Regions from separate parts of the Saccharopolyspora sp. NPDC049426 genome, predicted to be linked through region 1. Evidence: riboswitches for the same ligand, from Rfam matches in the RefSeq annotation. Region 1 holds a riboswitch; the other holds the start of a gene.
The links. Region 1 has a riboswitch for thiamine pyrophosphate ahead of thiC (phosphomethylpyrimidine synthase ThiC). Riboswitches for the same ligand answer to the same signal wherever they lie in the genome.

Region 1 (4,764 bases):
GGCGATGGTCAGCGCGGTGGGCGGAGCGGTCTCGTCGTGCATTCCCAGAATGCTACGTGCCGCGTGATCGCCTCCGATCGCGCAGCTGCTGACTCCTCGGTCGTTTCCGGACAGGCTCGTGACCAGGCAGATCGCAAGAACTCCCCGCGCCGTTCGGCCTGAGCACCTCCACCGACGACTTCTGAGTGGCCGGGGCGGCTCGGTTGGAGCCGCCCCGGCCCTCGCGATCAGTCGTTGGCCGCGAGCGGCAGGTAGACCTCGCCGCCGGTGCGGGTGAACTCCTCGGACTTCTCCGCCATGCCGGCCTCGATGGCTTCGACGCTGGTCAGGCCGTGCTCCTCGGCGTACTTGCGGACGTCCTGGGTGATCTTCATCGAGCAGAACTTCGGGCCGCACATGGAGCAGAAGTGGGCCGTCTTCGCCGGTTCCGCGGGCAGCGTCTCGTCGTGGAAGGCGCGTGCGGTGTCCGGGTCCAGCGACAGGTTGAACTGGTCGGTCCAGCGGAACTCGAAGCGGGCGGTGGACAGCGCGTCGTCCCGCTCCTGGGCGCGGGGATGTCCCTTCGCCAGGTCGGCGGCGTGCGCGGCGATCTTGTAGGTGATCACGCCGGTCTTGACGTCGTCCCGGTTGGGCAGGCCGAGGTGCTCCTTGGGGGTGACGTAGCAGAGCATCGCGGTGCCGGCCTGGGCGATCATCGCCGCGCCGATGCCGGAGGTGATGTGGTCGTAGGCGGGTGCGATGTCGGTGGTCAGCGGGCCGAGCGTGTAGAACGGCGCCTCACCGCACAGCTCCTCCTCCAGCCGCACGTTCTCCGCGATCTTGTGCATCGGCACGTGGCCGGGTCCCTCGATCATCACCTGCACGTCGTGCTCGCGGGCGATGTGGGTGAGCTCGCCGAGGGTTTCCAGCTCGGCGAACTGGGCGCGGTCGTTGGCGTCGGCGATCGAGCCCGGACGCAGGCCGTCGCCCAGCGAGAACGTCACGTCGTAGGCGCGCAGGATCTCGCACAGCTCGCTGTAGTGGGTGTAGAGGAAGCTCTCCCGGTGGTGCGCCAGGCACCAGGCCGCCATGATCGACCCGCCGCGCGAGACGATCCCGGTCACGCGCTGGGCGGTCAGCGGAACGTAGCGCAGCAGCACGCCCGCGTGCACGGTCATGTAGTCCACGCCCTGCTCGCACTGCTCGATCACGGTGTCCCGGTAGATCTCCCAGGTCAGCGAGGCCGGATCGCCGTCGACCTTCTCCAGCGCCTGGTAGATCGGCACGGTCCCGATCGGCACGGGGGAGTTGCGCAGGATGCGCTCGCGGGTCTCGTGGATGCGCTTGCCGGTGGACAGGTCCATCACGGTGTCGCCGCCCCAGCGGGTCGCCCACACCATCTTCTCCACCTCCTCCTCGACCGAGGAGGTGACCGCGGAGTTGCCGATGTTGGCGTTGACCTTGACCAGGAAGTTCTTGCCGATGATCATCGGCTCGCTCTCCGGGTGGCACCGGTTCGCCGGGATCACCGCGCGGCCCGAGGCGACCTCGTCGCGCACGAACTCCGGCGAAACCCCTTCGCGGTGCGCGATGTACTCCATCTCGCGGGTGATCGCGCCCGCCTTCGCCCAGCCCAGCTGGGTGTTGTGCTCCCGTCCGTCGCGCCATCCCGCTCGCGTTCGAGGAAGTCCACTGTGGACGTCCACAGTGGCGTTTTCGTCGGTGTACGGCCCTGACGTGTCGTAGACGTCGAGGTGTTCACCGTTGGTCAGCTCGATGCGGCGGAACGGCACGCGCAGCCCGGATTCGGTGCTGCTGAAGACCTTTCGGGATCCCTCGATGGGTCCCGTGGTGATTCCGGATGCGTTCGGATACACGTCGGCCATTGCCGTCCACTCCCTACGCCGGCATTACCCGGTCAGGTTCGTGCGGTCGGCGACCCCGGAGTTCTCCAGTCGCCCTCTCAGCCCGCTCTTGGTGCGAGCTCCCGCGGATTGACTTGTTCGTGGCCGAGGCTACGGGGGTGCGGCCGCCGATGGCAACAGGTTCATCCGTCCGGCCGCGTTCGGCTCACTCGGCGAACGGGTCGCCCACCTCGGCCGGGTCCCAGCTCAGGCCGGGGACGCCCCACTCGTTGCGCTTGATCATCTTCTTGGCCGCGCGGGCGTGCCTGCCGGTGAGCCGGTCCAGGTAGACGTAGCCGTCGAGGTGATCGGTCTCGTGCTGCAGGCAGCGCGCGAAGAAGCCGGTCCCCTCGACCTCCACCGGCTTTCCGTCCACATCGGACCCGGTGGCCTTCGCCCAGTCCGCCCGGCCCGTCGGGTACGACTCGCCGGGGACCGACAGGCAGCCCTCCCAGTCGTCGTCCGGATCGGGCATGGTCTCCGGGACCTCCGAGGTCGTCAGCTCGGGGTTGATCACCACGCCGCGGTGCTGCACGCCCTCGTCGTCCGGGCAGTCGTAGACGAACAACCGCAGGTCGACGCCGATCTGATTGGCCGCGAGGCCCACCCCGTTCGCGGCGGCCATCGTCTCGAACATGTCCTCGACGAGAGTGCGCAGCTCCTCGTCGAAGCGCTCCACCCGGCGAGTCGGGTTGTGCAGCACGGGGTCGCCGTAGACGCGGATGGGGTGAACAGCCATGCGCGGACCCTATCGGTTCCCCCAGGTGGCCTGACCGGGTGCGCTCTTGCGCGTGAAACAGGGGTGTGATCGGCTCACCGTCCGGATCACGGCATGGTTCAATTGGTCACCGGGAATGACAGCCGTGTGATTCTCCGCGACCGAATCGCGAGGCGAGGAGCCGGATGGACGCCGCCCAGATGCTGACCGCGCAGGAGATCGCCCGTCAGTGCGAACAACTCGCGCGCATGCACGGGCGTCAGCAGGCGCCGGAGCGTCGGCGGCTGACCCTCGCCGAGCCGATCACGCAGCCCATCGAGCGGATCGTCGAACCGCCGGCGGACGAGCCCGAACCGGGCCCCGCGGACCGGGACCTGACCGACCGGGAGCTGGGGATCCTCGCCTTCGAAGCGCAGTGGTGGAAGCGCTCGGGCAAGAAGGACATCGCGATCCGGGAACTGTTCGACATGTCCGCGTCGCGGTACTACCAGCTGCTCAACACGCTGCTGGATTCCCCCGCCGCGTTCAACGCGGACCCTATGCTGATCAAGAGACTGCGCAAGGCACGGGCGGCACGACAGCGCACGAGGGCCGCTCAACGACTGGGAATCGAGTTGCACTGATGAGTGTTGGGGAACCGTCCGGCGGACCCGGCGGGGCCAAGCTGATCGGCCTGGGTCTGATCGGAGTCGGCGTGCTCGCGGCCGTGTTCGGGACCGCGACCCTGATGTCCGGCGAGTCCTCGGACACCGCCCAGCCGCTGCCGCAGGAGCCCACCTCGCAGGTGCAGCCGCCGCCGGAACCCGCGCCGGCCCCGGTCGTCCCGCCCGTGCAGCCGCCGTCGGCCCAGCCTCCGGTGGTCCAGCCCCCCACGACCCAGCCGCCGGTCACCGAGCAGCCCGGTTCGGGCAACGCCCAGACCCCGGGTTCGGGGCAGGACGTCCCGGTCGGTTCCGGCAAGGGCAGCGAGCAGATCATCGTGCGGGTCTACAACAACTCGACGATCTCCGGGCTGGCGCACCGCGCCGCCGAGGACCTGCGCAAGGCCGGGTACGACGTGCCCGAGGTCGGCAACTACGCCAAGGGCAAGATCCCGACCACCACGGTCTTCTTCCGCCCCGGCACCGGCGAGGAGCGCCAGGCCAAGGAGCTCGCCGCCCGCATCGGCGCCCGAGCCGAGGCCCGCTTCGACGGGATACAGGACGCCACGCCGGGCCTGATCGCCATCATCACCAACGACTACAAGGGCCCGTCCGTCGGGAAGTGATCCCCGAACCCCGCGCGGAGTTCAAGCCCTCACCGCACGCACCCGCACGTCTGTAGCGCCGCGACCCGCGCTCGGGCGTGCACGTCCTGGTCAGAGGGCTGAAGGTTGGCTTCGCGTGAGATCGGACCGGTCCGCGGGTCAGCGGTGGTTCTCGGCGTAGGCGGCGAGGGTCTCGAGCTGGGCCGGGTCCAGGGACGGGCGGACCGCCTCGCGGGCCGTGGCGAGGTGGGTGCCCGTGACCTTGGCGGCGGAGATGGATTCCCGCATCGCCGTGAGCGCGGCTTCGCGGACCAGTGCCGTGCAGTCGGCCGCCGAGTAGCCGTCGAGGGTTCCGGCCAGCTCCGCGAGGTCGACGTCATCGGACAGCGGGGTGTTCTTCGCCGCCGCGGTGAGGATGGCCTGGCGGGCTTCGGCGTCCGGCGGCGGGACGTAGACGAGCCGTTCGAAGCGGCCGGGACGCAGCAGGGCCGGGTCGATGAGCTCCGGGCGGTTCGTGGCGGCCAGCACGACGACGTCGCGCATCGGTTCCACCCCGTCGAGCTCGGTGAGCAGGGACGCGACCACCCGGTCCGACACACCGGAGTCCGAGGACTGGCCTCGTCGCGGTGCCAGCGCGTCCACCTCGTCGAGGAAGACCAGCGCGGGCGAGGCGCCCCTGGCCCGCAGGAAGAGCTCGCGGACGGCGCGCTCGGACTCGCCGACCCACTTGTCCATCAGCTCCGCGCCCTTCACGGTGAGCACGTTGAGCCTGCCGCTGCCCGCCAGCGCCCGCACGAGATAGGTCTTGCCGCAGCCGGGCGGGCCGTAGAGCAGCACGCCGCGCGGCGGCTCGACTCCCAGGCGGGTGAACGAGTCCGGGTACTGCAGCGGCCACAGCACCGTCTCGGTGAGGGCCT
Region 2 (4,764 bases), on a different contig from region 1:
GCCCGCCGTGGCCACGCACAACCGGAAGTCCCGCTGTTCCGCCGGTCGCCACACCAGCAGCCGCGCTGTCTCGTCGTAGTCGCCGCCGGGCACCCGCACCGCCGCCGCGACCTCGGGCTCCACCCTGGTGACCAGGACCGGGCCGGTGCTGCGGGCCAGCAGCTCGGTCACGATGCCGGTGATCTCCTCCGGCCGCTTGCCGGGCCCGTAGACCACCTCCGGAAGCCCCTGGCGGGATTCCCGGTCGGTGTCGACCCTGGCGTAGCCGAGATCGCTGAAGCCGGTCATGACGCCGTCCGGGTGGGCAGCAGCGGAAGCAGCACGTTCATCCGGCCGCTGGAGAAACCGGCCATGTCCAGCGCGCAGAACTCGAAGCCCGCCTCCCGGCCCGCGGCGTCGAGCTCGGAGTGGTGCGCTGCCGCGCGGTCGATGTCCTCGGCGGGCACCTCCAGGCGCGCCACCGTGCCCTGACCGTGCGCGCGGACCCGGCACACCGGGAACCCCAGGGCGTGCACGGCTTCCTCCGCCCGCTCGATGCGGGCCAGCACCTCCGGGGTGACCGGATCGCCGTAGGCGACGCGGGAGGCCAGGCACGCTGCCGCCGGTTTGTCCGCAGTGGACAGACCCAGCTCGGCGCTGGCCTCGCGGACGTCGGCCTTGGTGAGCCCGGCGTCGACCATCGGCGCGATCGCGCCGCGCTGCGCCGCCGCGCGCTGACCCGGCCGGTGATCTCCCAGATCGTCCACATTGGTGCCCAGCGCGATGCTCGCGCCCATCGTCGCCGCCAGCGGCTCCACCGCGTCGAACAGCGCGGACTTGCAGTGGTAGCAGCGGTTCCCGTCGTTGGCGGCGTACTCGGGCCGGTCGGCCTCGTCGGTGCAGACCTCGACGTGGGCGAGGCCGTTCTCGCGGGCGAAGCGCTTGGCCCGCTTGCGCTCCTCGGCGGCCAGGCTCGGGGACACGGCGGTGACCGCGAGCATCCGCGCTCCCAGCTCCTGGTGCGCCACCACGGCCAGCAGCGCCGAGTCCACGCCGCCGGAGAACGCCACGACCAGGGAATCCTCGGTTCTGACGCGCGCCCGCAGGCGGTCCAATCCGGTCACGACGCACTCCTCACGCACGCTCGCTCACAGCCATGTGGTCCGACCAGACTCTAACTCCAACGAGCGACGCATCCCATGCCGTCGAAGGAGATCTTTCCGGTGGTCAACGAGCCTTTTGGTGGCTCGTTCGGGGTGCTAGTGCGGACGCGCCCGCATGTCCCTCGACCGAGTGGTGCTCCCCAGCTCGGCGGCCGGATCGACCTACCTTCCGAGGGGAACGTGCCGACGGGAGGAGACTGCGGTGACCGACAACGACGCCGCCCAGCAGATCGCGGCCGGATACAGCTCCGGCGGAGCCGCCGTCGACCTCGGGGCGGTGGTCATCGACAACGAGGCGGACGCCGCGGCCCAGGTGCGCATCCCGCTGGCCACGCTCAACCGGCACGGCCTGGTCGCAGGAGCGACCGGCACCGGAAAGACCAAAACGCTGCAGCTGCTCGCCGAACAGCTCTCCGACGCCGGGGTGCCCGTCGTGCTCGCCGACATCAAGGGCGACCTGTCCGGGCTCGCCCAGCCCGGCGAGGGCGGCGAGAAGCTCACCGCGCGTGCCCAGGACGTCGGCGACGACTGGGAAGCCGCGTCCTACCCGGTGCAGTTCCTCTCGCTGGGCACCGGCGGCCGCGGGGTGCCGATCCGGGCGTCGATCACCAGCTTCGGGCCGGTGCTGCTGGCCAAGGTGCTCGGGCTCAACGCCACCCAGGAATCCACCCTCGGGCTGATCTTCCACTGGGCCGATCAGCGCGGACTCGCGCTGCTGGACACCAAGGACCTGCGGTCGGTCATCCAGTACCTGACCAGCGACGAGGGCAAGCAAGACCTCAAGGGCATCGGTGGTGTCTCGGCCGCCAGCGCGGGGGTGATCCTGCGGGCCCTGTCGAACCTGGAGGCCCAGGGCGGGGACGAGTTCTTCGGCGAACCCGAGCTGGAAGTGGCCGACCTGCTCCGGCAGTCCGAGGGCAAGGGCGTGGTCAACCTGCTCGAGCTCGACGACGTGCAGACCAACCCGGTGCTGTTCTCCACGTTCCTGATGTGGTTGCTGGCCGAGCTCTTCGAGGAGATGCCCGAAGCCGGTGACCTGGACCGGCCGAAGCTGGTGTTCTTCTTCGACGAAGCGCACCTGCTTTTCAACGACGCCTCCAAGGCGTTCCTCGACCGCATCGAGCAGACCGTGAAGCTCATCCGCTCCAAGGGAGTCGGCGTCTTCTTCTGCACCCAGCTGCCCACCGACCTGCCCAACCCGGTGCTCTCGCAGCTGGGCGCCCGCGTCCAGCACGCGATCCGCGCCTTCACCCCCGAGGACCAGAAGGCGCTGTCCAAGACCGTCAAGACCTACCCGACCACCGAGCACTACCGGCTCGACGAGGCGCTGACCAGCCTCGGCATCGGGGAGGCGATCGTGACCGTGCTGTCGGAGACCGGAGCTCCGACACCGGTGGCCTGGACGCGGCTGCGCCCACCGCGCTCGCTGATGGGCACCATCGGCGAGGACGCGGTCCGCACCTCCGCCCAGTCCTCCGACCTGCACGCCAAGTACTCCGAGACGATCGATCGCGAGTCCGCCTACGAGAAGCTCGCCCAGAAGGTCGCCGAGCCGGCCGCTCCGGAAGGGCAGGTCCCGCAGCAGAAGGGTGCGCGCGAGGAAGCGGGGATGTTCCAGAAGGCGATGGAGAACCCCGCCGTGCGCTCGTTCTTCCGCTCCGCCGCCAGCGCCGTCGGTCGCGAGGTCACCCGCGGGCTTTTCGGCAACAGGAGGCGCTGACCGACCCCCTTCACTCGATCAGGTATGGTCTGCCCGACTTATCCACGCGGGAGCTCGGGCGGATCGGGCTGAGAGGGTGGCACGCAGCGCGCCACCGACCGCAGAACCTGTCCGGATAATGCCGGCGTAGGGAGCTGTCGATGGCGCTTGACGTCGAACGGTCCGAAGTTCCGAACACCCTGGACGAACCGGCCCCCAGAACGCTGGGCGTGCTCGACCAAGGAGCCTTCTGGGGCAACCTCGGCGTGAGCCTGCTCGGCTTCAGCGGTGCGCTCGCGGTGCTCGCGCCCGCCGGGGTGCCGCAGCTGTCCTTCGCGGCTGCGGTGACGGCCACCGTCGTCGGGACCGTGCTGGGCAGCCTGATGGTCGGCATCGCGGCCATCCCCGGTGCCCGCACGGGCGCACCGGCGATGATGCTGCTGCGCGGCCTGTTCGGCACCCGGCTGTCCTACGTGCCGACCGTGCTCAACATCCTCCAGCTGGTCGGCTGGGGGACCTTCGAACTGCTGGTGATCGCCCAGGGAACCGAGGCGCTGTTCGGTGGCGGACCGCAGTGGCTGTACGTGCTCATCGCCGGGGCCCTCACCACCGCGCTGACCTTGCGCCCCCTGGGCGCGCTGCGGTTGCTGCGCCGCTACGTGAGCATCGCGGTGCTCATCGCGATGGTCTACTTCTTCGTGCAGCTCCTGCGCCAGCCGTTGCCGCCGATGAACGACGGGTCCTGGGAGGGGTTCTGGCCGGGCGCCGACGCGGCGCTGGCCGTCGCGGTGTCCTGGCTGCCGGTCGCCTCGGACTACTCGCGGCACTCGCGGTCGGCGAGCGGCGCGTTCACCGCGGCGACCGTCGGCTACTCGGTCACCCAGATCGCCTGCTACCTGCTCGGTCTGCTCGGTCTGGCGCTGGTCGGGTTCGACGGGGACAAGGCGTTCGACCCGCTGCTGGCGGCGCCGCTGGGCGTCCTGTTCTTCGCGGTGCTGGTGCTGCGCGAGGTCGACCAGTCCTTCGCCGACACCTATTCGACCGCGGTGTCCATCCAGAACCTGCGTCCCAGCACGGATCGGCGGCTGCTGAGCCTGATCGTCGGTGTGGTCAGCACACTGGCCGCGCTGACGATGGACATCGAGCAGTTCTCCAACTTCCTGCTGCTGATCGGATCGGTGTTCGTGCCGATGTTCGGCGTGCTGGCGGTGGACTACTTCTACAACGCCCGCAACCGCGAGTGGGACGTCTCGGCGCAGGCCCCCTCCCGCTGGGGGATGCTGATCGCCTGGCTGCTGGGCTTCGCGACCTTCCAGCTGATCAACCCCGGCGAACTGGGCTGGTGGACCGAGTTGTGGACCGGCGCCCGCGAGGCCATCGGCTTCACCGTTCCGACCTGGATGAGCGCGGCCCTGACCTCGTTCGTCATCTCCGCGGTGGCCGCGGGCATCATCGGCCTGCTCGCCCGCAGCCGCCGGAAGGCCTCCTGAAAGCTGTTGAGGAATTGCTTCGCGTAGCGGTGCGGGTAGCAGAACCTGCGGCGGTGCTGGTTGAGTCCCGCACATGAAACAGCGGCTCCGCCGCATTCCTGAACAGCTCTTGGACCGGGTGGTTCGCGTCGAGGCGAACCACCCGGTGACCGGGGACGGCTCCAGCCAGGAGGGGCGGCGGTGGTGGCTGGAGCCGTCGTTTCCGGGCGCCGGGATTCAGTGGTCCCGGCGCGTCACCAGGTGGGCCAGTGCGGTGAGCGCTTCCGCCGCGTCCTCCTCCGGCTCCGCTCTGCGGAGATCAGTCAACGCCGCGGCGAGCAGTTCATCGGCCTGGGCCTGGCTCCACGCCCGCCCGCCGGCGAGCGTGACGAGCTCGGCGGCCTGGGCGAGCTCGCCGCTGACCAGCGGCTGCTCCCGGTAGTAGAGGGACGCC

Region 2: linked by a shared signal. The riboswitch ahead of AB0J78_RS26845 (cytosine permease) and the one ahead of thiC (phosphomethylpyrimidine synthase ThiC) in region 1 are both predicted to bind thiamine pyrophosphate.

What each region holds. Positions count from the first base shown of each region.
Region 1 is NZ_JBFAPZ010000013.1:54,696-59,459, reverse strand. Features, by position in the region: gene thiD (bifunctional hydroxymethylpyrimidine kinase/phosphomethylpyrimidine kinase) at 1-42, opposite strand, end outside; gene thiC (phosphomethylpyrimidine synthase ThiC) at 228-1,865, opposite strand; TPP riboswitch at 1,859-1,980, opposite strand; gene AB0J78_RS25900 (peptide deformylase) at 2,050-2,622, opposite strand; gene AB0J78_RS25895 (DUF3263 domain-containing protein) at 2,916-3,224, shown strand; gene AB0J78_RS25890 (LytR C-terminal domain-containing protein) at 3,224-3,868, shown strand; gene AB0J78_RS25885 (AAA family ATPase) at 4,007-4,764, opposite strand, start outside.
Region 2 is NZ_JBFAPZ010000014.1:60,804-65,567, reverse strand. Features, by position in the region: gene larB (nickel pincer cofactor biosynthesis protein LarB) at 1-288, opposite strand, end outside; gene larE (ATP-dependent sacrificial sulfur transferase LarE) at 285-1,103, opposite strand; gene AB0J78_RS26850 (helicase HerA-like domain-containing protein) at 1,345-2,862, shown strand; TPP riboswitch at 2,899-3,012, shown strand; gene AB0J78_RS26845 (cytosine permease) at 3,003-4,331, shown strand; gene AB0J78_RS26840 (family 2 encapsulin nanocompartment cargo protein polyprenyl transferase) at 4,548-4,764, opposite strand, start outside.